Regions from separate parts of the Bacillus haimaensis genome, predicted to be linked through region 2. Evidence: a T-box and tRNA genes for the amino acid it is inferred to sense, from the RefSeq annotation. Region 2 holds a T-box; the other holds one or more tRNA genes.
The links. The T-box of region 2 lies ahead of ABN702_RS15575 (glutamine--tRNA ligase/YqeY domain fusion protein). A T-box ahead of a tRNA ligase gene usually reads a tRNA of that ligase, here a tRNA-Gln.

Region 1 (15,974 bases), 760 kb from region 2:
CATGATATTTACAAGCTGAAGTCCTGTCAGCATTCCGTCACCTGTTGTGTTGTAGTCTAGGAAGATGATATGTCCGGACTGTTCTCCACCTAGAAGGTAGTTGCCATTTTTCATCTCTTCCACTACATAGCGGTCACCAACTGCCGTCTGTTTTGTCTCTACACCAGCAGCTTCAAGGGCTTTGTAGAAGCCAAGATTACTCATTACTGTTGATACCACTGTGTTATGGCGAAGGCGTCCTTGCTCGCTTAAATATTTTGCACAGATGAACATGATCTGGTCGCCATCGACGATCTGACCTTTCTCATCCACTGCGATGATGCGGTCCCCATCTCCATCAAATGCTAGACCGATATCCGCACCTTTTTCCACTACCATTTCAGCAAGCGTCTCAGGATGTGTGGATCCAACACCGTCATTGATGTTCAACCCGTTCGGAGAAGATCCCATCGTGGAAATATCCGCTTCCAGGTCTGCAAATAGGTGGGTTGCGTGGGAGGATGTTGCACCATGCGCACAGTCCAGTACGATATGTATGCCTGAGAAATCCTCATCTACAGATTGTTTCAGGAATTGAAGGTACTTTTGTCCACCTTCGAAATAATCGTTCACTTGACCGAGATCTGACCCTACAGGACGAGGAAGGTTATCCGTTGCCTCATCAAGGAGTGCTTCGATTTCAGCTTCCTGATCATCGGATAATTTAAAGCCGTCGGGACCAAAGAACTTAATTCCGTTGTCCTGTACCGGGTTGTGAGAGGCGGAGATCATGACACCCGCCTGTGCTCCCAATGCTTTTGTCAGATGTGCAACACCCGGAGTGGAAATGACACCGAGGCGCATGACTTCTGCACCTATGGACAATAGTCCTGCAACTAGCGCTCCTTCGAGCATATGACCGGAAATGCGTGTATCGCGGCCTATTAATACTTTTGGACGGGAATGATCTTTTGTCAGAACATAGCCTCCACAGCGTCCCAATCTAAATGCCAGTTCAGGCGTCAGTTCCGAGTTGGCAACCCCACGCACTCCATCTGTTCCAAAATATTTACCCATAAGTAAATCGCTCCTTTTTCCTACTCTATAATTTCTACTAATCTAATTTTCACGTTTCGCTTCGGCAGGTCCCAGGACACATTTTGTGGACCGTTAATTTCAAGAGGCAGCTCATGCTCCCCTTCTCCAAGGTCTGTCACATTAATGTACATTTCCATATCCGTGCTTTCCAAGCCTTCAAGCACAGTTGGGGCACCACGGACTGTCAGGTCCATCAGGCCACTCTCAGGGTCTACCATTTCAAGCTCCATATTTTCCGGTAACCCAATATATTCAATAGGTACATTGGTGAACGTTTTCTGTTCTTCCTTTTCTACCTCTACCTTAATATTGATTTTTTCCGGTACCACTCGCTTTACACCGTCCGGTACAGGAACATCCACTTCAATGGTGGTGCTTTCCGTAATTTCGGTAAGATCAAGGTCAATGTTATCAATGTACTCCAACCCATCAATTACACCTTTTGGACCGTAGACCGTCACTTCACCCGGTACGGCTTCCACCTTGGTGATGCTCAGGTTTTCCTGCAGCGAGCCTTTGCGGTTTATTTTTAAAGGCACCGCTTTAAAAGGACTGGTAACGGGAACATTAACGTCCACGACAGCCGGCTCGACCTCCACATTCAAGGTATTCCCTTCGCTGTCGTATACCGTCACTTTAGATTGCTGGTTGATTGACTCATTGACGCCCTTCAGGTCGACTCGTGCCTTCACTAGCGCGATGCTGTCAATCAATTCACGGGAACCTGTCACCTTCACGATGTTCGGTTTCACAATCGGCTGTTCCGGCTGGTAGCCTTCTTCGATTTGCCCTCTGTTAATAAAGTCGACTTCAACAGGGAAATCCTCGGTTACCTTCTCCTGGATGGTAACGGTAGCAAATCCAGGCTCCACAGTCACATCCAGCTTTTCCGAAATATTTCTCCATTGTAATGGCACTTGGTGTGTTCCCAGTTCCAGATCGCTTAAATCCAGATACACCTCAAAATCCTTTTGCAGTGCAGTCGGTTTCACCGTACCAGTCGGCCCTTCCAATGTCACTGCCACACTTTGCGGAAGTCCGTTCACGACGAGATTATCCCGATCATAGTAGGCCTCAACCGGAACATCGGTAACAGTTTCCACATCTACATTTGGTGAACTAGGAAAAGGGGAAGCAGTATTATTCCGTTGCTGGGTGGATGTTGTATCAATGTTCACCGACATGTATAGCATAAAAGCCAAAAGCAACGCAATTATCTTCATGATCCATCGATTGCTGATAAATCTATCCATCCTTCTTCCCCCTCCATTGCCAACGTGTTGAGGAAGCAGTTTTAAAGCTTGTATCCATTTCCTTCATCAACAGGTCGCTGAAGATCTCTGGCTCTAAATCGCGGTGCAGTTCCCCGTTTTTCGTGACGGAAATTGCACCGGTTTCTTCTGATACAATAATGGTGACACTATCTGTTACTTCACTGATTCCGAGTGCCGCTCTATGTCTTGTCCCAAGCTCCTTGGAAATAAAGGGGCTTTCGGATAGAGGCAGATAACAAGCTGCCGCAGCAACCTGATTCTTCTGTAGAATGACTGCTCCATCATGAAGAGGCGTATTCGGAATGAAGATATTGATCAGAAGCTCGGATGAAACCTTTGCGTTCAAAGGTATCCCTGTTTCTATGTAATCGCCCATTCCTGTTTCCCGTTCAATGGTGATAAGCGCTCCGATACGGCGTTTTGCCATATACTGCACCGATTTTACGACCGCCTCCACCATCTTGGCATGCTCTTCCTCATCCGGAATGCCGCTTCTTGAGAACAATTTCCCACGTCCCAATTGTTCAAGGGCACGACGCAGCTCAGGCTGGAAGATGATGATGACCGCCAGGAACCCCCAGGTCAACGCCTGGTCCATCAGCCACTGCAGGGTGCTCAGTCCCAAAAAGCTACTGATGATCCTGACAACGACAATGACCGTAATCCCCTTCAATAGCTGGACCGCCTTTGTACCGCGTATCACCATGATGAGTTTGTAAATCACAAACCAGACCAATAATATATCAATCACATTCGCTAAATAACCTAAATATGGTATATCTCCAAAAGGTATCTCAAAAGGCATCCTATCACTTCCTTTGTCAGTACGAGATTTATGTATCAAGTACGAAAACCGTAACTATGCTATTATAACATAAATTCAATTATAGTTAATATAACCAGAAAACATGCAAAAAAGATGCTTGATTACTCAAGCATCTCCTTAGCTTAATCTGTAAAAACTCCGACAACTTCTTTAAACCCATCCTTCATGGTGAACCAGATCCATTCAAAGACTTGGTTGATTTCTTCGATCTCGCCTGTTACCTGCCCAGCGGAAGCCAGATAGTTCTCGCCATTGATGACTGTGACATTTCCGTTCACTTCCCCTTCGACACGGAGATTGCCGTTTTTGACCACGACATCCCCCTCCACGACCTTGCCTTCTGGAACGACTACTGTATTATCTTCTACGACCAGACCGGACTGATTGGTAAAGGACAATTTATCTTCCTGCCAGCCGCCGAACATACTGCCAGCCATTAGTACAAAGAAGATGGCTGCTGCTACAAAAACCGGATGCGCTCTCATCCAGCGATTCATTCCAATTCTTTTCTTCTCTTTCGGTAAACTATTCATCACTCTCTGCGTGAAATCATTTGGTGCTGTTATATGAGAGGTGCTTTGTACAAGTGCGATCGCCTTCTCCAATTCATGAAATTGCTGATTACAATCCTGACATTCTTGAAGGTGTGCTTTTAGCTCTTGTTCTCGGTCTTTCTCTAGATCACCATCTAAATACTCATGCATATACTGGACGATTTGTTCCGGACATTTCTTCATTTTCTTTTACACCTCCAGAATTAAACATGGCGCAATTGCTGCCTCAGTGCTTCTCGCCCTCTGTGTATTCGTGTTTTTACAGTCCCAACCGGTATTTCAAGTATCTCGCTGATTTCAATCAAGGAGAGCTCATCAATATACTTCAGGACGATGACGGAACGATATTTATCGGGAAGCTTCAATATCTGCTTTTGGATTTCACTTTGCAGCTCCATGCTTTCCACTTCTTCCTCGGGCAACGCAATGTCGGCTGCTACCTGTGAATACATCGTCAGCCCATCCGTTCCTGCCACTTCCGCATCCAAATAATAATCTGGCTTTTTCTTGCGAATTCGATCAATCGTTAAATTAGTCGCGATCCGATATAGCCATGTGGAAAATTTCCGGTTTACATCATAACTGTTGATATTAATATATGCCCGGATAAACGCCTCCTGTGCAACATCCTCGGCTTCATGTGCATTCCCGGTCATTCGATAGGCAAGCTGAAAAATCTTGTCCTTAAAAATCTCCACAATTTCACCAAACGCATCCTGATCGCCTTTTTTTATCTGCTTGATTCTCTTTTTTATAAGTTCTTCCATTCCGTTCCCCCGTTGTCTGGCGGTCGTCTTTATCTACGAGCCTAGCCTAAAAAAGGTTTCATCATTTCTATAAATATATTTTAACAAAAAATAACTAAAAATGTTTCAAAAAGGATAAATCAGGGTAATATTTACTAAAATTACTGTTATCAGCCCATTAAGAGAGGTGTTTTTCCAATGTCCATCCAAGCAGCAGTACACTTAAAAGAAGCCATTGAAAGAAAAAGAGAAGAAATGATCCGTCTTTCCTCCACCAATCATCTTCAATCAAAGGAAGTAATAGATGCAAGCACCTCGCTTGATTCCCTGATCAATCAATATTTGTACCTTCAAATAAATCGAAAACCAGCAACGAATTAACGTTGCTGGCTTATTTTTGTTTCTAAAGAAGCTTTTCACCAAAAAGAGAACCCATCAAGGCAACTGCCACTGACGCAGTTTTATTCCGTTCATCAAGGATCGGATTTACTTCCACAAACTCCGCAGAGGTTAAGATATCCGCCTCTTCTAGCATCTCCATCGCCAAGTGGCTCTCACGATAGGAGATACCACCCATCACCGGTGTCCCTACACCAGGTGCATCATGGGGATCCAGGCCGTCCAGGTCCAGTGAGAGATGCACGCCATCCGTTTTGTCTTTTAAATAGGCAATCGCTTCTTCCATGACAGCCGTCATTCCCATACGGTCTATCTCATGCATGGTAAACACTTTGATTCCTTTTTCCTTAATCAGTACCTTTTCCCCTTCATCCAGAGAACGAGCACCAATGATCACGATATTTTCCGGCTTCAGCTTCGTGCCAATACCGCCTATCCCTGTCAAAGCCGGGTCTCCCAAACCTAGGCTGACCGCAAGTGGCATGCCATGAATATTACCTGATGGAGAGGTCTCTCCTGTATTTAAATCGCCATGGGCATCGTACCAGATGACTCCCATGTTCGAATAATTCTTTGCAAGTCCCGCAATCGTCCCGATCGCAATACTGTGGTCGCCTCCTAATACCAACGGAAACTTCCCTTGTTTAACGACTTCGTCCACTCGTGAAGCAAGCGTTTCACTCGCCTCCGCAACTGCTTTCAAATTCTTCAGGTTACTGTCACCGGAAGACGTTCTTTCTCTTGATCCAATCTCTATATCCCCTAAATCTTCAATTTCAAGGTCAATCTGTTCCAACCTTTCCACTATTCCTGCGTAACGAATAGCACTAGGACCCATATCCACTCCACGACGTGTTTGCCCTAAGTCCATAGGCACCCCAATAATACTGATATTCTTTTTCATGAACAGTGTCCTCCCCTTATCCCTATTACATTTATTGTATAGTGAAAAGGGTCTATGACTCAACTCGACACAAATTTGAATATATATGCAGTTTGGAATTGTTAGATTTTTGATTTCATTTGGTATATGAGCAGCAAAACACAAAAAACCTTAGACCCGATAAGGAGTCTAAGGTTTGAATTATGGTATGTATTCTATTGAAGATTGGTGGAGCCTAGCGGGATCGAACCGCTGACCTCCTGCGTGCAAAGCAGGCGCTCTCCCAGCTGAGCTAAGGCCCCTAAAACAAACAGAAGTATCAGGAATACTTCTGCATCTGGTAAAGATATATGTGCCATGAAGGACTCGAACCTTCGACCCTCTGATTAAAAGTCAGATGCTCTACCGACTGAGCTAATGGCACGTTGGCTGGGCTAGCTGGATTCGAACCAACGCATGTCGCAGTCAAAGTGCGATGCCTTACCGCTTGGCTATAGCCCATTGATGAAATAGCATTAAATAATAAAATGCCTTCTATGTAGTCATTACCCGAAATGAGTATTTCCTAACTTCAATTATTATCTCTAATACATGAAAGTTTATACTGCTTTTCAAACAAAAACTTCGGAATCTACATTTCGAAGTTAAATGGTGGAGGGGGGCAGATTCGAACTGCCGAACCCGAAGGAGCGGATTTACAGTCCGCCGCGTTTAGCCACTTCGCTACCCCTCCAAGGGATATGGAATTATTTTTTCTGGGTGAAAAAATGGTTGATTATTTTCACTGCGTGAAAAAAATTGGTGGAGGATGACGGGATCGAACCGCCGACCCTCTGCTTGTAAGGCAGATGCTCTCCCAGCTGAGCTAATCCTCCATTGTATGGTTAGTTAGTTTCACTATCGTGAAAAAACTTAGTTATTTTCGCTGACGCGAAAAAACTTAAGTGACCCGTACGGGATTCGAACCCGTGTTACCGCCGTGAAAGGGCGGTGTCTTAACCGCTTGACCAACGGGCCTATATAATATTCACTAAGCTTCCAACCGGATTCGAACCGGTGACCTCTTCCTTACCATGGAAGTGCTCTACCTGCTGAGCTATGGAAGCATGGCTCCACCAGTAGGATTCGAACCTACGACCCTTCGGTTAACAGCCGAATGCTCTACCGCTGAGCTATGGTGGAACGATACTAGCCTGGCAACGTCCTACTCTCACAGGGGGACAGCCCCCAACTACCATTGGCGCTGAAGAGCTTAACTTCCGTGTTCGGTATGGGAACGGGTGTGACCTCTTCGCTATCGCCACCAGACTATTAATATTATATAAACTTTTGAAAGAAAATCAAGCATTATTTGCTATATTCCTTCAAAACTAGATAACGTTTTTCTTACCAAGATTCACAAGTGCCGTTCATTGTTTTTTGGGTTAAGTCCTCGATCGATTAGTATTCGTCAGCTCCACATGTCGCCATGCTTCCACCTCGAACCTATCTACCTGATCATCTTTCAGGGATCTTACTTACCGAAGTAAAAGGAAATCTCATCTTGAGGGGGCTTCATGCTTAGATGCTTTCAGCACTTATCCCGTCCGCACGTAGCTACCCAGCTATGCCTTTGGCAAGACAACTGGTACACCAGCGGTGCGTCCATCCCGGTCCTCTCGTACTAAGGACAGCTCCTCTCAAATTTCCTGCGCCCACGACGGATAGGGACCGAACTGTCTCACGACGTTCTGAACCCAGCTCGCGTACCGCTTTAATGGGCGAACAGCCCAACCCTTGGGACCGACTACAGCCCCAGGATGCGATGAGCCGACATCGAGGTGCCAAACCTCCCCGTCGATGTGGACTCTTGGGGGAGATAAGCCTGTTATCCCCGGGGTAGCTTTTATCCGTTGAGCGATGGCCCTTCCATGCGGAACCACCGGATCACTAAGCCCGACTTTCGTCCCTGCTCGACTTGTAGGTCTCGCAGTCAAGCTCCCTTGTGCCTTTACACTCTGCGAATGATTTCCAACCATTCTGAGGGAACCTTTGGGCGCCTCCGTTACTCTTTAGGAGGCGACCGCCCCAGTCAAACTGCCCACCTGACACTGTCTCCCAGCCCGATAAGGGCTGCGGGTTAGAATTTCAATACAGCCAGGGTAGTATCCCACCGACGCCTCCACCGAAGCTAGCGCTCCGGCTTCTCAGGCTCCTACCTATCCTGTACAAGCTGTACCAAAATTCAATATCAGGCTACAGTAAAGCTCCACGGGGTCTTTCCGTCCTGTCGCGGGTAACCTGCATCTTCACAGGTACTATAATTTCACCGAGTCTCTGGTTGAGACAGTGCCCAGATCGTTACGCCTTTCGTGCGGGTCGGAACTTACCCGACAAGGAATTTCGCTACCTTAGGACCGTTATAGTTACGGCCGCCGTTTACTGGGGCTTCGGTTCAAAGCTTCGCTTGCGCTAACCTCTCCCCTTAACCTTCCAGCACCGGGCAGGCGTCAGCCCCTATACTTCGCCTTACGGCTTCGCAGAGACCTGTGTTTTTGCTAAACAGTCGCCTGGGCCTATTCACTGCGGCTCTCTCGGGCTTTAACACCCTAACAGAGCACCCCTTCTCCCGAAGTTACGGGGTCATTTTGCCGAGTTCCTTAACCAGAGTTCTCTCGCTCACCTTAGGATTCTCTCCTCGCCTACCTGTGTCGGTTTGCGGTACGGGCACCATACTCCTCGCTAGAGGCTTTTCTTGGCAGTGTGAAATCAGGAACTTCGGTACTATATTTCCCTCGCTGTCACAGCTCAGCCTTAATGAGAAGCGGATTTGCCTACTTCTCAGCCTTGCTGCTTAGACGCACATATCCAACAGTGCGCTTACCCTATCCTTCTGCGTCCCCCCATTGCTCAAACGGAGTGGAGGTGGTACAGGAATATCAACCTGTTATCCATCGCCTACGCCTTTCGGCCTCGGCTTAGGTCCCGACTAACCCTGAGCGGACGAGCCTTCCTCAGGAAACCTTAGGCATTCGGTGGAAGGGATTCTCACCCTTCTTTCGCTACTCATACCGGCATTCTCACTTCTAAGCGCTCCACCAGTCCTTCCGGTCTAGCTTCAACGCCCTTAGAACGCTCTCCTACCACTGTTCGTAAGAACAGTCCGCAGCTTCGGTGATACGTTTAGCCCCGGTACATTTTCGGCGCAGAGTCACTCGACCAGTGAGCTATTACGCACTCTTTAAATGGTGGCTGCTTCTAAGCCAACATCCTGGTTGTCTAAGCAACTCCACATCCTTTTCCACTTAACGTATACTTTGGGACCTTAGCTGGCGGTCTGGGCTGTTTCCCTCTTGACTACGGATCTTATCACTCGCAGTCTGACTCCCATAGATAAGTCTTTGGCATTCGGAGTTTGACTGAATTCGGTAATCCGATGAGGACCCCTAGTCCAATCAGTGCTCTACCTCCAAGACTCTAACATATGAGGCTAGCCCTAAAGCTATTTCGGAGAGAACCAGCTATCTCCAGGTTCGATTGGCATTTCACCCCTACCCACACCTCATCCGCTCACTTTTCAACGTGAGTCGGTTCGGGCCTCCATTCAGTGTTACCTGAACTTCACCCTGGACATGGGTAGATCACCTGGTTTCGGGTCTACGACCACGTACTCATTCGCCCTATTCAGACTCGCTTTCGCTACGGCTCCGTCTCATCGACTTAACCTTGCACGGGATCGTAACTCGCCGGTTCATTCTACAAAAGGCACGCTATCACCCATTAACGGGCTCTAACTACTTGTAGGCACACGGTTTCAGGATCTATTTCACTCCCCTTCCGGGGTGCTTTTCACCTTTCCCTCACGGTACTGGTTCACTATCGGTCACTAGGGAGTATTTAGCCTTGGGAGATGGTCCTCCCTGCTTCCGACGGGATTTCTCGTGTCCCGCCGTACTCAGGATCCACTCAGGAGGGAACGAAGTTTCAACTACAGGGTTTTTACCTTCTATGACGGACCTTTCCAGATCGCTTCATTTACCCCGTTCCTTTGTAACTCCATGTTGAGTGTCCTACAACCCCAAGAGGCAAGCCTCTTGGTTTGGGCTAATTCCGTTTCGCTCGCCGCTACTCAGGAAATCGCGTTTGCTTTCTCTTCCTCCGGGTACTAAGATGTTTCAGTTCCCCGGGTCTGCCTTCAGTACCCTATGTATTCAGGTAAAGATACTGCTCCATTACGAGCAGTGGGTTTCCCCATTCGGAAATCTCCGGATCAAAGCTTACTTACAGCTCCCCGAAGCATATCGGTGTTAGTCCCGTCCTTCATCGGCTCCTAGTGCCAAGGCATCCACCGTGCGCCCTTAATAACTTAACCGTTGACAAACTAATTGTCATGTTTTTTCGATATCAGCGATGATATCTTAAAAGAAAATTACTAAGATGAACGATACTTGTGAATGTATCTTGATATTACTTAACGTTATCTAGTTTTCAAGGAACATGGCTACTGATTTGCATCACTTCATGCGATGCTTCAGAGCGTTACTTCATGCTGCCATGCGCTGAGGAATCCAACTTCTTGAATTCACTTGCAGACGCAAGCGCATATTTTTTTGAGAGAATGCTCTCTCAAAACTAAACAAAACAAACAGCGTCATATTCCTTAGAAAGGAGGTGATCCAGCCGCACCTTCCGATACGGCTACCTTGTTACGACTTCACCCCAATCATCTGTCCCACCTTAGGCGGCTGGCTCCAAAAGGTTACCCCACCGACTTCGGGTGTTACAAACTCTCGTGGTGTGACGGGCGGTGTGTACAAGGCCCGGGAACGTATTCACCGCGGCATGCTGATCCGCGATTACTAGCGATTCCGGCTTCATGCAGGCGAGTTGCAGCCTGCAATCCGAACTGAGAACGGTTTTATGGGATTGGCTCGACCTCGCGGTTTTGCTGCCCTTTGTACCGTCCATTGTAGCACGTGTGTAGCCCAGGTCATAAGGGGCATGATGATTTGACGTCATCCCCACCTTCCTCCGGTTTGTCACCGGCAGTCACCTTAGAGTGCCCAACCTAATGCTGGCAACTAAGATCAAGGGTTGCGCTCGTTGCGGGACTTAACCCAACATCTCACGACACGAGCTGACGACAACCATGCACCACCTGTCACTCTGTCCCCCGAAGGGGAAAGCCCTATCTCTAGGGTTGTCAGAGGATGTCAAGACCTGGTAAGGTTCTTCGCGTTGCTTCGAATTAAACCACATGCTCCACCGCTTGTGCGGGCCCCCGTCAATTCCTTTGAGTTTCAGTCTTGCGACCGTACTCCCCAGGCGGAGTGCTTAATGCGTTAGCTGCAGCACTAAAGGGCGGAAACCCTCTAACACTTAGCACTCATCGTTTACGGCGTGGACTACCAGGGTATCTAATCCTGTTTGCTCCCCACGCTTTCGCGCCTCAGTGTCAGTTACAGACCAGAAAGTCGCCTTCGCCACTGGTGTTCCTCCAAATCTCTACGCATTTCACCGCTACACTTGGAATTCCACTTTCCTCTTCTGCACTCAAGTTCCCCAGTTTCCAATGACCCTCCACGGTTGAGCCGTGGGCTTTCACATCAGACTTAAGAAACCACCTGCGCGCGCTTTACGCCCAATAATTCCGGATAACGCTTGCCACCTACGTATTACCGCGGCTGCTGGCACGTAGTTAGCCGTGGCTTTCTGGTTAGGTACCGTCAAGGTGCGAGCAGTTACTCTCGCACTTGTTCTTCCCTAACAACAGAGCTTTACGACCCGAAGGCCTTCATCACTCACGCGGCGTTGCTCCATCAGACTTTCGTCCATTGTGGAAGATTCCCTACTGCTGCCTCCCGTAGGAGTCTGGGCCGTGTCTCAGTCCCAGTGTGGCCGATCACCCTCTCAGGTCGGCTACGCATCGTCGCCTTGGTGAGCCGTTACCTCACCAACTAGCTAATGCGCCGCGGGCCCATCCTTAAGTGATAGCCGAAACCATCTTTCAATAAGGAACCAGGAGGTTCCTTATATTATCCGGTATTAGCTCCGGTTTCCCGAAGTTATCCCAGTCTCAAGGGCAGGTTGCCCACGTGTTACTCACCCGTCCGCCGCTGACTTACAAAAGCAAGCTTTTGTAAGTCCGCTCGACTTGCATGTATTAGGCACGCCGCCAGCGTTCATCCTGAGCCAGGATCAAACTCTCCAATAAAGAGTTTGAGCTTATGCTCAAATGTTGACTAGCTTATGTTTCTTTTTCGTTCTTTGTTAATCCCTATAAGATTAACGTGGACGCTGTTGTTTTGTTTAGTTTTCAAAGATCATTTCAATCAGTTTATCGCTCAGAAGCGACTTTATTAATGTAACATATCAGCTTGTTGAAGTCAACATGTTTTTTGTTTTTTTATCGTGCGATCGTTTTGTCTCTCGCAGCGACGAATAATAATATACCACGCTTTTTAAAGGAACGTCAACTACTTTAGAAACATTTTTTCAAAAAGATTTTAAGTCTATTTTGCTGTGTACAAACGCATAGTAACAAATAAGCTAATTGAAGTTCGCGGCAGTCCCTAAGGAAGCAAAGATTTTGTTGAAATATGCGCTTTATCGATATCCCCTCTCTTTTCGTGGATATATTGAAATTTTCATCGATAAAATTCTTTTTCCGTTGATATGGTAGCCAGAATCGTGGATATATAGAAATTTCCGTTGATAAACAAGATGCATCCCTACAGCACGGTTCGAAATACCGACTCGATTTGCTATTTTTACACGGACAGCGCAAAAAAGAGACTCCCGCAGCATATCACAATGCAATGAAGGAGCCTCCACTCTCTTATAGTGTTTCTCGTTCCCCGAATACCGCTTTAGAACGAATGTATTGCATACATTCTGTTGGGTGGGCCACTCTTTTGAACATGTTGAAGAGGATTTGATAGCGTTCCTCCATGGCATGTTTGACTACCCGATCTATGCGGTTATCTTCAAAATCATGAAGTAGTTCTTCCATTTCACGCTTCAGTAGGTATTCCATTTCTTTTACTTCCTTATTATTGAAAAGCATCCCTAACATTTCTTCACCTCGGAAAAAAACTTTATATTGTATTTTTTTCCACCAAACCAGTTTTTATGAAACATTTTCCCAAATATTTTTTTATCATAAGTTTTGTCCCATTGAATAATTATTAATTAGATACCGTGGACAAGGGGGAGACGTATGAATTTTTTCTATGTGATTAACGGAAGAAAGTTCAAGCAATTATCCATCATCATTTTGGCTTCTTTCTTTACGGCAGGGATTTTATATATAGAGAACTTTACTAACTTACCGGTTTTCTCAACGAAGGATGGACAGCCAGTAGCATTCTATAAAGGTGAAGGGAAAGTGAAGGAAATTGCGTTATCCTTCGATATTAGCTGGGGAGACGAAAAAGCACTGCCCATACTTGATACGTTGAAAAAGAATAATGCTACGGGAGTGACGTTCTTTCTGTCTGCCTCCTGGGCGGAACGGCACCCCGAAGTAGTGAAGCGGATCACGGACGATGGACACGAGATCGGCAGTATGGGATATGCATATGAAAACTACCGTGATCTGGATGATTTGAAAGTGAAACGGGATATGTTGAAGGCACTCGATGTATTTGAGAAGCTGGGAGTGAAGGAAGTGAATCTGCTGCGACCGCCAAAAGGTTCTTTTGATAAGAGGATTTTGAAAATCGCCAATTCGCTTGGATTTACGATTGTGCATTGGAGTGTCGATTCCCATGATCTAATCAACCCCGGCAAAGATATCATCATTGATAATGTGACGAAGAATTTAAGCAACGGGGATATCATCCTCCTGCACGCCTCTGACTCTGCAAAACAAACGGAGGAGGCCTTGCCTGAGATCATTCAGCAGATAAAGACAAAAGGGTATGAAATCAGCTCTGTAACCGACCTGATCAATAACACAAAAGCCAGTAGCAAAGAAATACAATAATACAAAGGGCGCCCTCAAGCGAGGACGCCCTTTCATTCATTATTTGGCTGTTGCCGCTTTCCCTTTCGTCTGATTCAGCTTGTGCAGAACCAGCATCTGGTAGGAGTTGCATGCAAGCAGCGGGAAAAGCATGAGCAATAGCCAGCTTGGCTCATTTTCACGCAGTACTGGAAACCACTCGACAGTTGTTACCACTACCATGAAAAACAATGCAGGGATAAAAGCATGATGGTTTGTCTGCGCTTTTTTTACGTACGCAACCAGCAGTCCGTAGATGAGCAGGAAGATTGGGAATGCTAAGTATGGTAAAACCGAGTCGCCTTCATTTGCAAAAGCGATATATCGGAAGTAGACAAGATCGAATAATACAAAGGCGATCAGCACCACTTGAACGGCATTCCATAAAGATTTGAAGATACCAAGCCCGAACCGGTGAACGGTCAAGTAGGCGAAGAAACCCATTTGGCTGATGATACTGAAAATAAGCCCTATTCCTATGTACCAGAAGATAACCGATAATACTTGAAGATATTCTCCATTTGCAAATTCAGCTGTATGTTGATCCCAACGAACTATAAAGGCAACAATAACGGTACTTACTGCTCCGATTAGTAACGTGGAAAGAAATAATCGAACCCAATTACGACTGTTCACTTTTTCTTTTCCTCCATATATAACAGTTTAAAGACGCTATAGATGATTGTACCAATCTAACCAATAAAAATCCATCATACCCCTCTTGCAAATTTGTATATTTCATTAACTTTGTCACATATTAAGCATATGCAAAACCTGCTGAGAGGAGTTTTCATATGAAAAGCTACCTTTTGCCGTTTTTACTCTTATGTTTCCTGCTTTCCGGTTGTGCGCAGGGTGAAGAGGGAGCCGGCCAAATGGATTATGAACAAACCAAGAAAATGGTTGTGGATATATTAAAGACAGACGATGGCAAAAAAGCGATCGAAGAGATTATGACAGATGACAAAATGAAACAGAATTTTGTTTTGGACCAGGAAGTTGTAACCAGTGCCATTCAACAAACCCTTGATAGTGAAAAAGGGGCAGAGTTCTGGAAAAAGGCTTTTGAGGATCCGAAATTTGCAGAGACTTTTGCAAAAAGTATGCAAAAGGAGCACGAAAAACTGATAAAAGACCTGATGAAAGATCCTGAATACCAAGGATTGATGATTCAGGTATTGCAGGACCCTGAAATGGAAAAGCAATTGACAAAGGTTTTAACTGGCAAGGAGTTTAAGACACACTTGCAAAAAGTGATAACCGAAACGTTTGAAAGTCCACTTTTTAAAGCCAAGCTACAGGATCTCCTTCTTAAAGGCGCCTCTGAAATGCAAGGCGGACAAAAAGAGCAGGGTGGTGGAGGCGACTCTGGGCAAGGAGCCGGCAGTGAAAGCGGCGAAGAATCAGGCGGTGGCGGACAATAAAGAAAAGGCAGACCTATTCAACCTAGGTCTGCCTTTTTATTTATGTTAGTTCTACCACTTTTGATGCAATATCCAGATAGATTTTTCCAAGTTTATGGTCATTCTGATAAATGGACGGCGCAAAGTCCTCTTCGTCCCAATCAGGCTGTTGAAGAGGCAATTGACCGAGCAGTGGTGCCTGAAGCTCTTCCGATAGCTTTTTCCCTCCACCTTGACCGAATACATATTCTTTTTCGCCTGTCTTTTTGCTTTCAAAATAGGCCATGTTTTCGATAACACCGATTACTTCATGGTTTGTCTTAATGGCCATCGCCCCTGCACGCGCCGCTACAAACGCTGCGGTTGGATGCGGCGTGGTAACGATAAGCTCTTTACAGGATGGAAGCATGGAGTGAACATCCAATGCCACATCGCCCGTTCCAGGTGGCAGGTCGAGCAGAAGGTAATCCAGGTCTCCCCACTCCACTTCATTGAAGAAGCTGTTCAGCATTTTCCCAAGCATCGGACCTCTCCAGATGACAGGAGAATTGTCTTCCACGAAAAACCCCATGGAGATGACCTGTACGCCAAAACGCTCAACAGGGATGATTTTCTCGCCTCGAACAACCGGTCGTTTCGTGATTCCCATCATATCCGGAACGCTGAAGCCGTAGATATCGGCATCAATCAAACCGACTTTTTTACCAAGGCGTGCCAAGGATACTGCCAGGTTAACGGATACTGTGGATTTACCCACTCCCCCTTTTCCACTCGCAATCGCCAGGAAGGTTGTCTTGTTGTTTGACAGCAAGTTTTCTTCTTTTCCTG
Region 2 (15,974 bases):
GTGAAAAGGGGACTTTCACGATTTTAGAAAGTGGAGTGGAATAATTTTTTTAGAGTGGAGGTTCTATATGCTAAAAGAGGCGACATTAGAGGAAGTACAAGAAGCTGCTCACCTTGCTTTACTGCTTTGGCCAGATCACACATTAGAGGAATTTTTACAAGAAATAGCGAAACTTATTGCACAGCCTGACGCAACGGTTGTTTTAGCCTATCATGACAGTGAAGCAATTGGGTTTGCACAATGCCAGCTGCGATATGATTATGTAGAAGGGACAAGTTCAAGTCCGGTAGGATATTTAGAAGGAATTTACGTAAAAGAAGCCTTTCGTAAACAAGGCGTTGCTAATAAACTAGTTAATGCTTGTGAGAATTGGGCTAAGAAAAAAGGTTGTCAAGAGTTTGCTAGTGACTGTGAATTAGAAAATGAAGAAAGCTTGGCCATGCATCTTAAATTGGGATTCAGTGAAGCAAATCGTATTATTTGTTTTAAAAAGGTGTTATAAGACGTAAGTATATTGAGGGGGAGCTTTTATGATATTAGAAGCTGTCATGCTTCAAGTAAAAAAAGGTATGGAACAGGAATATGAAGAAGCTTTTCGTAAGGCATCTAAAATTATTTCATCGATGAAGGGCTATATATCCCACGAACTACAGCGTTGCATGGAAGCAGAGGGGAAGTATTTATTATTAGTGAGTTGGGAAACTTTAGAAGATCATACAGTTGGATTTAGACAATCAAACGAATATCAAGAATGGAAAAATCAACTTCATCATTTTTATTACCCATTCCCGACAGTTGAACACTTTCAAAAAGTTGATCTTTCGTAAAAGTATTACTTAACAAACGGTTGGCTTAAGTTGAGCATCTTGAAGAAGTAAATAACTACTATATGTAGGAAATATCCATTAAATTAAGAACCTAAGTTAAAATATCCCCCTCACCAAAGAGGGGGATATCTTATTTATCTTGTGCAAGTTCTTTTCTATTGGGAGCAAGTGGTGGCTGTTCTAACCACTTGTTTTTAACCATAATATCAAACCAGTTTTTGGTAATTGACAAAGTTTTTAGAATTGCTTTTTCATAAGCTAAAGCAAGGTCTGTCCGCATGGATCCTGCTAGACCTGCCCCGTAATATACTTGTGCAGTTTGAGTCAAGAAACCCATATGATACAACATTAATTTATCTGAAAAAGGTGAGTCTGTTGACGTTGTAACCTCTGATTCCCACGACATTGGAACTGGCAAATTATCTTTGTGCATAATATTTGAAAGGGTTTGTAAGTTTTCATCTGATGCTTTTTCTAATTCCTCAAAAAATTTCCTTACTTCTTTCGATACAGTGACTTGACTGAATCCGATTGAAAGTGCTTTTGCCATAATGCCCTTTTTAATGTTTAGAGAAATACTGATTATTTCTGTAGCAGTTAAAAGTCTCCCTTTTCCGAAGAATCCATCAGTAAAATCCTTGGTAGTAATAATTTCAGGGCTCTCATTAGGATAGAAATAGGGATCTCTTTGGAATTTTCCTTTATTAAGCAATAACTCAATGGTTAAATCGTACATACTTTTTGCATCATTAACACATGAATTGTAAAATTCCCGTAAGTCCTTTCTGACAGATACACTTAAAGCAGTTGTATGACCCAACAAACCATGAATAGTCATAATATGTAAATAGTTTAAACAAAATGTGTCAGAAAACAATCTCTCTGCACCTTTATTAAGGTCGGACTCAGTAAATCCAATGGGAACTGGAAATCCTTCTTTCTCAATAAAAGAAACAAGCTGCTTTTTTTGCTTTTCCCATGTCTCAATGGCTATTTCAAAAACTTTCTTTATTGATTCGTCTTCCAAAATAGAAATCATATACCTATTTACTATCTCGGCCATTGTTCCATTTACATACTCCCCCCATAGTGTTCCTATTTCGGAAGATGTAAGTTTTAAATTATCAATTTCCACTTGTTTTCACCTCTTCCATATTTTTTGCTAATGCAAAAATATATATTCATTTCTTTGGACTTAAAACTTTTTTGATGATAAAAGATGAGCAGTTGCTTGTTGAACGGGGGGTGCTTTTCATGAAATTATGCTATGAATGTAAGTAGGAAGCACATATAGATCATTAGGAGAATATGAAAAGTCAAAGAATACATTTCAGCGTGGGATGGAAGCATTTCCGAATAATAGAGCAATCCAAGTGTTCTATTCCATGACCTTATATAATATGAAAGAGCATAGCAGTGCAATGGAGATTCTTCTGAAATGCTTGATAGACACCACATCAGACAATGAAATATTGAGATACAAAAGAGCGATTGAATTCTATTCCGATAGATTGAATGAGACTTGGGAATAGCATAAAAGGGAATGAAACGGGATGGATTTTTTTTTTATGTCACTATCGGATTAATTATTCTGTTCTTTATTATTATGCACGCTGTTCGTGCTGGAATTGATACCTCACAGAATATGAAGGCTCTTCGTTCTGAACTTGAGGGGATTAAAAGAAAGCTTATAGAAATTGATCGGAAGAACAATAACTAGAAGGAAATTGAGGGATATATGTGAAAAGAGTATCAAAAATTATTATATTTATCTCCATATTAATAATTGTTTTAAGTCTAATTCCAGTAATATTTATTCTACCCTTTAAAGGATGGCTATCATTTCAATCTTACCTTTCTTATATAATGTTTGAAGATTCACTAAGATGGGGCTGGCAGATAGGGACCCTAGTATTAGTCGCTACTTCCATATTCCTATACAAGCAAAAGCAAAAATCTAATTAAATCGCGGTCCCTTATTCGCCTTTGCTTTATTAAAGGTTCAGCCAGGATTGTCGAATACGAAAAGGAGGATACAATGACAAATAGAGTGAAAAAAGAAATTTTCCTACTTTCATTATTATTAATAGTTGCCTTGGTTCTCCTATCAATATGGTATATAACAAAACCAGATCATTACGGTATTGTCGGAGCATTAGAAGAGAGTAAATTTATCTTATACCCCTTAAAAGTAGACCCTGAAGAGGAAGCCTATACTCCAGAAATTCATTTTTCAGAGGACACAAAAGTTAGTGGGAAAATAAGCACTATTTTTGATTTGAAAGAAAATCAAGAGGTTAAAGTATGGATAGAAACAGTTGACGGGCAGCACTTTGCCAAAAAGATTGTGGTTACTAATGAATAGACTTGTTCAAAAAGGGAATGCCTAACAACGAGTATAAATAGCAAAGTACAAAACAAAAGAGACCCAGATGAGGTCCCTTTTAATATTTATTCACAGTGTTCATTCTTGTTTTTATGCAGCGGAGGTGGGATAAGCCATCCCTTTTCCTTATTCAACCTTAAAGCTTTTGCTCCCAGTTGGGCTTTTTGCATATGAAATTGACCAAACATCATTGCAATATCTTCACGAATACATTGCCCCATAACTGCGCTACAGGCTACCAATCCAGCAGCAACATTTGCAGATAATGCTGCTGCAATTGCAGGATCAGGCATACGAGCTCCTGTTGGAATATCATCTAAGCATGCATGTGGTGGTTCAGGAGGAGTTGGTGGTAAGCCAATTCCATTTTCCTTTAGAAGTGTTTCCACCTGTTTGATTTCTTCCTGTCCACTTTCTATGCTGTCTTTCAAAAGTTTCTTTAGATCTTCATCTCCTGCATGATTTAATTGCATTTGATAACCCGCTATTGTACTTTTCGCCGTTAGCAAGTAGTTCCAAGTTCCAAATACTTCACCATAATGCATTGGCTCATCTTTTGGATTTCCGCTTAATATACCCATGACCATCCTCCTAATAATATTCATAATGCGTCACCCCTCTAGTTTGTACGCACAAAAATATCCTCCCCTAGGCAATTTAGAAAGATGTATCTAATTTATGAAATTTAATTAAATTTTTAAGCGGGTATTGTTTTTCTTACAAAAGGTCAGTATTGCAGACGAAGGAATTAAGATGAAATAGTGCCACTTCAAATTATATTACTCATTCCTGATCTAAGTAGAAGGAGTATATAATATTTAATATTATAAAAAAAACTTTAACTGAAAAATAAAGTAAACGCAGGAAGTCATGTGTTTCCTGCGTTTTCATTTCCACATATGTTACTAAATTGTTTGTTACTTGATCATTTTTTCCCTTGTTTCCCTTTCCAGGGGTCTTTCAATGAGACAATTCTATTGAAGATTAACTTTTTATCCGTTGAGTGTTTATCCAAACAAAAGTACCCGTGTCGCAAAAATTGATATCTATCTTCGATTTTTGCGTTTTTAATCCAAGATTCAATTCTACAATTTTTTAGAACTACTTTAGAATTTGGATTGATTTTTTGCTCCCATGTTTTTTCTGTATCCTTTACAATGTCTTCATCTTCAAACAGTTTTTCGAAAAGATGAACTTCAACTGTTTCACTATTTAATGCGGAAACCCAATGAATAGTCCCCTTAACTTTTCTTTCAGAAAACCCCGTCCCGCTTTTGGTTTTTGGATCATAGGTACATCTTAATTCAAGTATTCCTCCTGTAGCATCATCTTTTATCACTTCATTACATTTAATAAAATAGGCACCTTTTAATCGGACTTCGGAATGTAAAGATAATCTTTTGAATCCTTTTGTTGGCACTTCCATAAAGTCCTCTTTTTCAATATATAGTTCTTTTGAAAAGAGAACTTCTCTATTGCCTAACTCTTTGTTTTCTGTATTATTTTCAATTGATAGAAGTTCGGTCTTGTCTTCAGGATAATTGGTTATCGTAACCTTTAAAGGGTTCAATGCAGCCATCACACTATTCACTTTTGTTTTTAACTCGTTCCTAAGAGTACTTTCAAGCATTGCAATATCAACAATACTTTGATGTTTTATAAAACCGATGTCATTTATAAAAGTTCTTATGCTCTCGGGAGTAAACCCTCTTCGCCTTAGGCCGCTTATAGTAGGTAGTCTGGGGTCATCCCATCCATCTACGACATTTCCTGTTACCAATTCCCTCAAATACCGTTTACTTGTCAATACACCGGTTATATTAACTCTTCCAAACTCTCTTTGTTTTGGAGGTTGACTTATTTCTAGTTCTGTTAATACCCATTCGTATAACGGTCGATGGTCTTTGAATTCTATAGAGCATAATGAGTGCGTAACACCTTCAATAGCATCTTGTATAGGGTGGGCAAAATCATACATTGGATATATGCACCATTGATTACCCGTTCTATAATGGCTTGCGTGGATAATTCTAAAAAGAATCGGATCTCTTAAATTCATGTTTGGGGAAGCCATATCAATTTTTGCTCGTAACACCATTGAACCAGTTGGAAAATCACCATTTTTCATCCTCAAAAATAAATCTAGGTTCTCCTCAACTGCTCTGTCTCTAAACGGACTATTTTTACCAGGCTCTGTTAGAGTCCCGCGATATTCCTTGATTTGTACTTGTGATAATTCACAAACGTAAGCTTTTCCGGATTTAATTAAGCTGATTGCTACATTAAATATCTCATTTGAATAGTCCGAACCATAAAATATCCGATTACCAGGAGAATAGCCAAGCCAATTAATGTCTTCAATAATGGAGTCAACATATTCGCTTTCTTCTTTTAAAGGATTCGTATCGTCAAAGCGAAGGTTGAAATCTCCATTGAACTTTTGAGCAATCCTATAGTTCATATTGATGGCATAGGCACTTCCAATATGGAGATAGCCATTAGGCTCGGGAGGAAACCTTGTGCAAATCGTTCTGCTGAATGAACCATTTTTTATATCTTCATCAACAATTTTTTCCAAATTGTTACTGACAACTTCTATTTTCTTCTCGTTCATTTTAATCCCTCCACTGATTATTAAAATCATGCACAAAGCTTTTATCCAATAAAAAAAATCCCACCCCCAAGACTTAATTAGTCTTGGGGACGAGATTTTATATCCGTGGTACCACCCCAGTTTGTTAATATGTTGCCATATTAACCTCATCAGGTACGGTATTAATCCAATACTTATACCCTAGCTCTATAACAGGAGCACCTGTCACACTATCCCTTAAAAGATAAGTTCCAGTGTGAATGCTCAGAGCCTTGGTTCAATAAAAAATTCTTACCCCTTTTCAGCATCCGGAGCTCTCTGCAAAGAATTAATTTTATCTACTCTTCTCATCATCGCAATTACAATTCTTGGTTATTAAATTATCAAATATTTTATCAATGTATTAAACAAATGTAAAGATACTTCCCGCAAAAATTTTAGAAGGAGCATAAGGTCCCTTTTTTAGGAAAAATCTTGTGAAAATAAAGTTTTATGAAATAATTGGTATTAGGTAACCGAGGGTTATTTTTTCGGATGTGATTTTTATTGATATTGCCGCAATTCCAGAACAGGTATTGGGAAAGTTCTTTTTTATGGATGAAGGTTTTTCCATTCTTCTTACGGCTTGTCATTACACCCTTCACCTTTTCTTTGCAACATTACATCAAAGAAATTCTCTACAAACTTTTCATAATGCAGCTTGACAGCAATCCTTGTTTTTCCTTTTTTACTTGTTGGCCTCAGATCGATATAGGAAAGTCCCTTAGCTTCAACTGTTCCGTCGATTACTTTGGCATCATAATAAATATATACCAGGATGGAAGGGTCGTCTACTGCCATAACCGTCAGGAGATAATGAATAGGTGCGCCTTGAATGCCTGGGACAAGCTTTTGATAAGCCTTATAATAATATTCAAAAATAGGAGTAAGTAAAAATTCAAATGGAGAATCGGACGCTTGAATCAAGTATTCGATCATATCAGAGGTTAACAATGCGTTTTGGGTAACGTTTAGTGGTGTGATAGTTAAATTATTGACAACTTTTAGAATATAGTTACTGGAGGTAGGGTCACCATAGAAATTCGCTTCTGCTAATGCTGTGACATTTCCAGGAATGAAGAAAGCTCCGCCCATAATATAAAAGGCTTTAACTTTTTTAAACTCTTCGTTATAGAGAATTAATGCTGTTGCTAAGCTTGTAGATCTCCCGGTATCAACAATGATAAGTTCATTCTGATATTGATTAAGTATACGTTTAATTGTGTCAAAGGGATAAATGGAGTATTTCATATCCCTTGGAGGACGAATAGGACCTATCCCTTCTGCTCCGTGGATTTCAGGATAATACATCATGTCTTCCTGCTGTACAGGGTTAGAGGCCCCCGGGATTATTGGAATATGTGTTTGATTGGCAATCTGAAGCAAAAATAGGCATTTGCTGTTGCTTGATTTTTAGTGACGTTCCCATAGCTCGTTACAATCCCAACAAGTTCAATATTGGGATTTAATAATGCATATATAATAGCTAAGGAGTCATCGATGCCTGGATCTCCAAATAATAATACTTTTTTCATCCACCAAACCGCCCCTTACAATATGAGTGTATTTTCAAACTAGCTATGACTTTGTTTTAGTAAGAATGTATTATACTTATTCAAAAAAAATGTTTATTAGCCAAAAATGGGTATTTGGACAGTGCGGGGATTTATCAATAAAAAAATTACGACAAATTAATTTGAAGTTGTGCTAATATGGCAATACTAGATTTAGAGAGAAGAGAGTGGAGAGGATATCCGATGAAAATAAATCAATTAATTGCCAATAATATTAACCGATTGAATGCTGTCTTGCCGGAAGATCAATCTTTAGGAATTGCTGGTTTGTCAGGATCTGGGAAAACAACTTTTTGTCAAACGATTGGTGAAGAGTCCAAGAAGCGGCTTGTATCCTTATTGCCAAAGGCTGAATATCAGTATTTATTCTCGAATATAATGGAAACGAATTTCAGTGCCATCAAGATGGAAGAAATGCCGTTAGTCCTTTTTCTTGGAAGATCATCGATTTCATCCAATCCACGTTCCACAATTGGCACACATACCGGCGTTTTCAAAGAGATCCGCGAGAGGCTTGCTGAAAAGTTTAATCTTTCTCCGGAGGTTTTCTCCTTTAATAATGCTCTGGGATGGTGTACGGATTGTAAAGGGCGCGGAACTACCAAGAACGTCGAATGTAAAAAGTGTGGGGGCAGGCGGTTTAATCCGGAGGTTGAGCAATATAAGATAGAGTTAAAGAATCAAGCACATAGTATCTCCGATATCAACGATTTAAGTGTTGAATCGATTCTTTCCCTTTCAGAGGAATTACATATCAGTGAAGCAAAACAGCATATTCTCCAAAATATCATCAATATGAATATTGGTTACTTACATTTAAATCGCATCATGGGTACATTGTCAGGTGGGGAGTTAACAAGACTCTACTTGGCGGAATTCATGGCAACAAGTGAAAATACCGTGATCATTATTGATGAAATCTCTGTGGGCCTTGATCATCAAACACTATTGAAAATTTTAGAACAGATTAAGCAGCTGGGCTATAAAAATCAAATCTGGCTCATTGATCATTCTGATACGGTTCTCGACTTAACCGATGAGCAATTGTTCTTCGGACCTGGCAGCGGGAAATACGGCGGAAGAATTGTGGAAGAATCACCACGTCCTGAACCGATCCTTGGGGAACGTAATCAGGAAATACCAACAGAATACTATCAATTCCAGAATCTTTATTGCCGTAATATTCAAATGGCTGAAATTCAGATACCGAAAAATAGACTTGTCACTTTTACGGGTGAGAGTGGCTGTGGGAAATCGACCCTTGTCAATGAGTGTATCGCCAAGGATTTCCTGAAGCGCTATCCAAAAGATAAACTTGTTATCGTAGGACAGGATCGAAACCAATCGATTACAAGTCGGTCGACCGTTGCGACTTTTCTTGATATTAAAAGGAAGCTTACAAAATATAGCGAAGATATTGATGATATTTTTCAGCGTTCGATTGAAGATATCATTGAGGAGCTGCCTAATGAAGATATCGCACATAAACGATTGAGCTTATTGATCAAGCTTGGACTGGGTTACTTGACGTTGGAAAGAAAGACTCAAACATTATCGACTGGTGAATTCCAGTGTGTGCATTTAGTGTCGGAGCTGTTTGCCAACTCACGAAATCCACATACGCTGTTTATTTTTGATGAGCCTTCAAAAGGTTTATCACAAAATATATTAAACCAATTTATTGATAGTGTCAGAGGGATTCTGCAGGATGAATCGGTCTCTATCATGATGATCGAACATAATGCCTATATGCTAGAAAACTCTGACTTCATCGTTGATTTTGGTGAAAGGCAGCTTGCACCTGTAGAGCATCTTGATGTTGTCAGTCATGATGATTATTATCGTCTTCAAAATAGAGAAGATAGTGCTAATCCGTCGCCTATTACTTCCACACTCAAGGTGCAAAATGGCATTACCTACTTAGAAGAAAACCATATCGACTATTTCAAAAAAGCAGAGAACATCTATAAGGGTGGTATCTTAAAAAGCTTATCATCCATGGCCCGGTTGATATATGGAGAATACGAATCTGAAACCATCGCACCGGTCATTGCCATTGATCTTGAAAGACATTTATATAGCCAATATAGTTTCCTCTATGAAATTGGTGGCCTGATCAACCACATTGTAGCAGCGCATCCAACCAATAAAGATACGGGAAGCTTCGATTTCTATTATCAGGAAAACCATTGCCCATGCTGCTCCGGCCGACGGGTGATTGAAAAATTTAATATTGATGTTGTTATTCAGGACAAAACCGTTCCGTTCTGGGATGGCCTTTTGCATCCAGATGTGATGGAAGTACTGAAATATTATCAATATCCAAAATTGCAATTCCTTTTTGATGAGATAAAGAATGAGCTCGGTCACGATCTTGGTAAAAGCTACAATGAGATGACAGATGCAGAAAAGCAAACCTTTTTGTATGGATATTGGGAAAAGTCATTCTATGATAAAGCAGGCAAGGCTTCGAGAACATGGGAAGGCTTTAATATCATCATCGGGCGTTATATGTTCATTTCGAAATCCATCATTAAAGAGCATATGAAAGAGTCAAAAGAGATAATCACGTGTCCGATCTGCCAAGGAACCGTGCTAAACCATCATAAAAAGCTAAAATTTGGCGACAAGGATATTCGGGAGATCATTCATCAGCCGCTTGATCAAGTGATGCAGACAGTAGGGAAACTACCGGAACTGGAAAAATTGAAAGCCATCGTTGGCGGTGAGATGACTTTGACGGAAGATGTCTCCCTGTTGCCTAGGGAAACACAGGTCGCGTTGAAAATGCTTGAACTAGATCTGGCAAGCTTCGCCAATTATGAAATGGTATTACAAAACGTCCTACCATTCTGGGGCAGCATTAGCGGAAATATTGAATCCATCTGTGTCCATAATCGAATTACCATCTGTGATTTTTCCAATATCACCGAAAAAAGAGACACCATCATTGATAAGTATTTCACCAATGGTAAATACAAAAAATTGACCTATGTGTATGAAGCGTTCGGCTACAAAAAGATTGTCACCCAAATCAATAAGATCAAAGCAAGTCATCTATGTCCATTCTGTAAAGGGAAGAAAGTGATTTCAGAAGATAATCTCCATGATGGCGTATTTAAATTAACCATTCCATGTGTAAGTTGTTATGCAAGTGGCATCAATGATGAAGGTCGTAAGGAGACTGTCGATGGCATAGATGTCCAAACATGGCTTACTGGCAAAGTAAGTGATGTAGTGGAGAAAAGTGTTAGGATTGAGGCTGTTGCGGATATTCCAATTTTCAATCGTATCCGTGAGTTAAATAAACGGGATATGATGGCTGTTTATCAGTGCCTGGAGCAAAATAATTAAGCCCATCGTCTATTGCGAATTAGGATTGCCAGGAGGATTGTATCTTGGGGGTACTCTTAACCAACCTCTTTCTTTCATCAAATTTTTTAAAGGTGCTGCAAACTTCATTAATTCAATTTGCATTTCAAAAAAAATCAGTCCCACGTCAGTCCTAACCGTTTTGGACATCGCCTGAGCACAAAAGGTAATAGAGGCTGCAACTTTCACAGCAATTAGATTCGCTATTTCATCATCATTTAACTTTACCCCTTCAGGAACTGAAATCGGATCAGATATAGGTTTGGTCGGATTAACTAAAGGCAGGGGAACACCTTCTTTTAACAAGAATTTCTCCACTAGTTTAGTATCACTTTTACTACCCTCAAAAGCATTCATAAGGACATGCCTTAATTCAGGATCAGTTGTTGTGTTCAAAGCAACCTGGTAAAGTGTCTGTGCCTCGTGGAAGGCTGTAAAAGCGGTCCACAGGTCCATAACTTCGCCCACGTGAAGCAATGGCTTCGGTTCTTTATCGACAAAATTCTTGAAAATCGCAGCTAAACTCTCAATCGCTCTAGTCATATTCCACCTCAGCATGTTTTCTTTAGTAAATTCCCATATTCTACTAAAGATATACGCTTCCGATATTAATGTATAGGTTTATGGTCAGCAACCAGAAGTTGGTAAAGTTCATCAAATATCAACGACTGATTCTCCGTCAATTTGTAAGTGTTTCTTTCAACAACCAAGTATCCTTGATCGTTTATTTCTAAGATTTGATTTTTAAAGTCTTCCCCATAGAAAACGACCATGGATAAATATCTTCCGTCGTTTGCAATGTTTTTATATCCAGGAATTCTTGTGTATTTGGAGTAATTGAAATTTCCTAAGATTTTTTTGATCTCTTCGGGTTCATCCAACTCTACCTCATATATCATTATAGATTCCTCTTTATAAAATCCGAAATGAATTTTATCGATATTATCCAATTGGATTATCACTTGATCAGCCTTTAGTGGAAACTTAAAATAACCGATTGTACCAGTTAGAATAATCCCAATTATACTTATAACTACCAAGTTCCTCTTAGAAATTATTTTCATAGGCAATCCCCTTTGAAGTATCTTTTTTACTGGTTTTCCAGATGTTTCTGAACAAAATGTGTGTTAAAAGAAGGTACAACTAAAATGCCTCTTCAAAAAAAGCTGCAACGTCTTCAGGAACTTCCACTACGTTATGAATTAAATATTCTTCCGTTTTAGTATCATAGACTAATTGAACCAAGAGCGGCTTGCCATTTTCATATGTCACTAATGTCATTGTAGTGACTGACGACCCGTTAGTTTGGATCTGTTTAATCAAATCAAATCTCTCTTGTATAAATTCTTGATCGTTTCCCTCTGCAAATAATTCTTCAAATTCTTTTGAAGAACCTTCACTTGATTCCGCTAGGAAATCCATCATAAAAGCAGTTCTATGCGGACTGTCTGTATTGGATACCTCAGTATCATCCTTACATCCCGATAGAAAAGTCATTAAAAGTAACAAAGAAACAAACCATATTTTTTTCAAATTCATCTCCTTCAAGTACTGACATGATTATATTCCATTTATTTTAATAATAACTTAGTTGTCAGAAAATTTGTAATTAATGTTATAATAGCTTAATAATGGAAAAACAGAATTTAAATATCAGTTAAGGATAAGGTGATAAAGAAGGCTCTGTTTATGTTTGATTCTCAAATCCCGAGTAAGAGGATAATGGTTGGGAGGATGGATGTGCTAAAGAGAAAATACGGAAACAGGTCGGACTGGAAAAGGATTCTAGAGCGGAGGTATGCTAAAAAGTATTTAGAGAGCTGCGATTTTACAGGGTACGTTACTTTGTTACATACATTGAAAGTTACCGAGCCATTATTCGTTTCGTACGGTGAGAAAAAGTTATGCATTGTGGATGACGGGTACATGTGGCTTCAGCAATTTCCGTTGAAAGAAAACCACTCAGTCACTACCATGTACGACAAATGCGGTAATGTGGTGCAATGGTATATCGATATTTGTCTGGAGAATGGTATGGAAAACGGCATTCCCTATATGGATGATCTATATCTGGACATTGTTGTGCTCCCTTCAGGGGAAGTGATCGAGAAAGATGCGGATGAGTTGGAGCAGGCTTTTCTTACAGGAGTCATTGATAAAACTCTTTACGATATGGCTTGGGATGAGGCAGTGCGACTTATTAGGCGAATAGATACTAAGAAATTCGGATTGCTTGATCTTTCGAAATCTCATAAGGAACTTTTGACCAATGAAATAAATTAGTAGAAAGAACCACGACCCATAGGGGGAAGAAAATGAAAAATAGTAGTTTCATTAGTCTATTATTCATAATTTGTTGTTTATCTTTAATTGCATGTTCTACCGATAATAAAGTAGCACCAAGTTTGACTGAAAATATAGAGACGTTAACTATATATAAAATGGTTAGTTTTTCAGAGGTTGAAGGGAACTCCTTAATGGAGATTACAAATCCAGAGGATATTAAAACTCTTGAAGAGGCATTTAGAAGTGCTGTTAAGCAAGATGGCACCGCTGATATGTCAGACCCGGAATACAAAATTGACTTTGGAGAAGATGTCTATTATCTCTGGATATCAGAGTCGTCAGGGACAATCATGAACTTAGTCGATACACATACAACCTATACTCTCTCGGAACAATCTGCTCAAAGTGTTTTTGAGTTAGTTGAAAGAAGCTATAACGAATAATTACTGGACGATGAGGAGGAGAACATTGAATAAAAACAAATTAAGAAAATCAGCCAAAGATCGATCATTGTTTGGAGTCTGTGGTGGAATTGCAGAGTTTTGCGGAATCTCTTCCCTAAGCATTAGACTTATCTTTCTTTTAACACTGCCAATTTCTTTTATCATCTATATCATTCTAGTTAATGCTGTACCGGATAATCCGCCGTCTTTGTATTGAAGTGATATGAAACCTTTTTGATATAGGAGTGTCAAAATATATGATAACCAGTCCCATGACGAGAAAGCTTTGAATGGGTATATTGGAATGAAAAAAGATATGGGAAGAATTCTTCAAAACATTTAAGGGGGAATAAGAAGTATGTTCATTTTTGGATGCTTAGTTTTAGTGATTGCTTCCATACTATTGTTTAAAAGGTTTGGTGTGAAAAACTCCTTCTCAAAAGGAGTGGCTTTGGCAATTGCCCTTTCCATTCTAGCTGTTATTGCTCTTGCGCAAAATTATACGCAAAGTCTTATTCCGGAAGCGAATGACGGATTGGGGATATCCAATAGCTTGGCCTATTGGATAATCGGCGAAGAGCGGTGGTCGAATGAGATGTTCCGATCGTTTTTTGAGCAGTCCACTTATCTTACTTTGGCACTCATAGTAGCTTATCCACTTGTTCTTGCAGCGGAAGCACGAAAAGGACGGAAAATAGCTTAATTTGAAAGAGGACAATTGCCGATTAGGGTGATTGTCTATATCTGTTTTAGAGGGGGATGAGAATGAAATATTTATATCTTATTTTATTCTTTACCGTAATGTTAGCTGGGTGCCAACAAGATACAACAGGAGGAAATCTTGATAATAACTCTACAAAAGAGAGAATATACAGTAGTTCCTGGGACGGTACTCCATTGATTGTAATAAAGAGGAACAGCAATGGAACCAATGCAAAAATAAGAGAAATTACAGATAAAAAGAAAGTGAAAGCTCTTATTAATGAATTGAAAAACGCAGACTGGGAAGAAAATGTGGTAGTGGATATTACTCCCCCAGATTATACTTTCACTTGGAATTCTTTTAAGCACAGTGTTTGGAGAAACGAAGAATATGAAAGACTAGAACTCACAATCGATGGACAACCGAATTGGGGAACTCTATCCAAAAGCTCGTCTAAAATTGTATATGAGATGATAGGTGAAAATTCAAAAGTTGAATAAATGAAGCTGGTGAAACGAGTAGTGAAATAATTATCGGAATGGTTATCATCATAACAATCCTGTCGTTTGAGATTCAGTTGCGAAGTATCAAGAAGAGTAACGAAGCGATTGTTGAGTGGACTTTGAAGAGATTGAACTACTCCAATCCAATAATCCATTTGCTATCGCTATACTTGCAGCAAATTTTTCCAATGAGTCAAAAAATGATATGGAAAAACGTTTTCGCTTTATATTGAAATTAATGCGATTAGTACTCCGAAACACCGACCATCCTCCAGAAGAACGTCGCATCTATGTATCCACACTCATTTATTTTATTGATTACCTACTACAAATACCAATAGAATTAACAAGAAAGCTAAGAAGCGAAATAATCCTATCAAAGGAGGACACAGATATGATGTACCTAGATCGAAAAAACCTACCGCCGATATTTGGAGAGTTGATGGAACAAGAGAAAGAAGAGGGAAAAGAAATAGGGAAAGAACTGGGAAAAGAACTCGAAATAAAAATCGGAAGGGAAGAGGGTCAGAGACTTGTTGCACAAGAGTTGCTTCAAGATGGAATGTCGGTAGAACGAGTGGCTAAATTGGCGAAACTTCCAATTGAGGAAGTTGAAAAAATGCGAGTGCGTGATTCAGACTGAGAATGTTCAAAGTGGATTTCATTTTTTTCTATTGTGTGGATAGTCTAAAAGAAAAAAGTTCCAAAAACTCAGTTCCTCAAGGGGAGGGAGCTCTTGAAACTTTGAATGTAATAATTATATGAAATTACTGATGGGCTTTTTCCATTGCAAGTTTGATTCCAAACCCAATCAGCACTGCGCCTGTTATCGATTCTATAACGGTCGTGGTTTTTGGCCGTTTCATAAATGCACTGATCTGGTCGACAAGAAGGATATACATGATAAACCAAACAGCGGTCAGGATGGCATAAGTGAGTCCCATAAGGATGAACGGCACTAAAGTGTCGCTGCCTGGATGAACGAACTGAGGCAAAAATGTCAGAAAGAAAACTGCAACTTTAGGATTTAACATGTTTGTCAGAAACCCCTGTTTGAAATGAGACTGATTCTTATATTTTCTTATGGAATCTGTGTCTTCGGGGCCAGGAGCAGGTTTGCTCTTTAACGCCCATAACGTCTTGATGCCCAAATACACAAGATACACTGCACCGACATATTTGAAGATCGAAAACAGAAGGGCAGATTTCACGATGATAGCAGAAAGGCCGATAACGGCAGCAAGAGTA

Region 1: it encodes a tRNA-Gln, which carries the amino acid that the T-box ahead of ABN702_RS15575 (glutamine--tRNA ligase/YqeY domain fusion protein) is inferred to sense. The anticodon was not compared.

The regions. Positions count from the first base shown of each region.
Region 1 covers NZ_CP158164.1:3,806,891-3,822,864, forward strand. Annotated here, with positions in the region: gene glmM (phosphoglucosamine mutase) at 1-1,056, opposite strand, end outside; gene ABN702_RS19310 (YbbR-like domain-containing protein) at 1,077-2,330, opposite strand; gene cdaA (diadenylate cyclase CdaA) at 2,323-3,144, opposite strand; gene ABN702_RS19320 (anti-sigma factor family protein) at 3,300-3,914, opposite strand; gene sigW (RNA polymerase sigma factor SigW) at 3,935-4,498, opposite strand; gene ABN702_RS19330 (aspartyl-phosphate phosphatase Spo0E family protein) at 4,676-4,858, shown strand; gene rocF (arginase) at 4,881-5,780, opposite strand; tRNA gene ABN702_RS19340 (tRNA-Ala) at 5,986-6,061, opposite strand; tRNA gene ABN702_RS19345 (tRNA-Lys) at 6,111-6,183, opposite strand; tRNA gene ABN702_RS19350 (tRNA-Gln) at 6,186-6,260, opposite strand; tRNA gene ABN702_RS19355 (tRNA-Tyr) at 6,409-6,492, opposite strand; tRNA gene ABN702_RS19360 (tRNA-Val) at 6,559-6,634, opposite strand; tRNA gene ABN702_RS19365 (tRNA-Glu) at 6,705-6,776, opposite strand; tRNA gene ABN702_RS19370 (tRNA-Thr) at 6,793-6,865, opposite strand; tRNA gene ABN702_RS19375 (tRNA-Asn) at 6,867-6,941, opposite strand; rRNA gene rrf (5S ribosomal RNA) at 6,951-7,067, opposite strand; rRNA gene ABN702_RS19385 (23S ribosomal RNA) at 7,180-10,110, opposite strand; rRNA gene ABN702_RS19390 (16S ribosomal RNA) at 10,403-11,952, opposite strand; gene ABN702_RS19395 (hypothetical protein) at 12,577-12,813, opposite strand; gene pdaB (polysaccharide deacetylase family sporulation protein PdaB) at 12,958-13,725, shown strand; gene ABN702_RS19405 (KinB-signaling pathway activation protein) at 13,765-14,379, opposite strand; gene gerD (spore germination lipoprotein GerD) at 14,538-15,167, shown strand; gene ABN702_RS19415 (P-loop NTPase) at 15,208-15,974, opposite strand, start outside.
Region 2 covers NZ_CP158164.1:3,044,645-3,060,618, reverse strand. Annotated here, with positions in the region: gene ABN702_RS15610 (S66 family peptidase) at 1-44, shown strand, start outside; gene aac(6') (aminoglycoside 6'-N-acetyltransferase) at 68-502, shown strand; gene ABN702_RS15600 (antibiotic biosynthesis monooxygenase family protein) at 531-827, shown strand; gene ABN702_RS15595 (DUF3231 family protein) at 958-1,962, opposite strand; partial or broken gene ABN702_RS15590 (tetratricopeptide repeat protein) at 2,105-2,359, shown strand; gene ABN702_RS15585 (hypothetical protein) at 2,866-3,192, shown strand; gene ABN702_RS15580 (DUF3231 family protein) at 3,279-3,794, opposite strand; gene ABN702_RS15575 (glutamine--tRNA ligase/YqeY domain fusion protein) at 4,139-5,827, opposite strand; T-box leader at 5,910-6,169, opposite strand; partial or broken gene ABN702_RS15570 (nucleoside hydrolase) at 6,425-7,380, opposite strand; gene ABN702_RS15565 (ATP-binding cassette domain-containing protein) at 7,603-10,773, shown strand; gene ABN702_RS15560 (DUF3231 family protein) at 10,783-11,334, opposite strand; gene ABN702_RS15555 (hypothetical protein) at 11,400-11,855, opposite strand; gene ABN702_RS15550 (hypothetical protein) at 11,935-12,324, opposite strand; gene ABN702_RS15545 (DUF402 domain-containing protein) at 12,526-13,074, shown strand; gene ABN702_RS15540 (hypothetical protein) at 13,107-13,520, shown strand; gene ABN702_RS15535 (PspC domain-containing protein) at 13,531-13,737, shown strand; gene ABN702_RS15530 (hypothetical protein) at 13,879-14,223, shown strand; gene ABN702_RS15525 (hypothetical protein) at 14,286-14,723, shown strand; gene ABN702_RS15520 (hypothetical protein) at 15,121-15,369, shown strand; gene ABN702_RS15515 (LysE family translocator) at 15,494-15,974, opposite strand, start outside.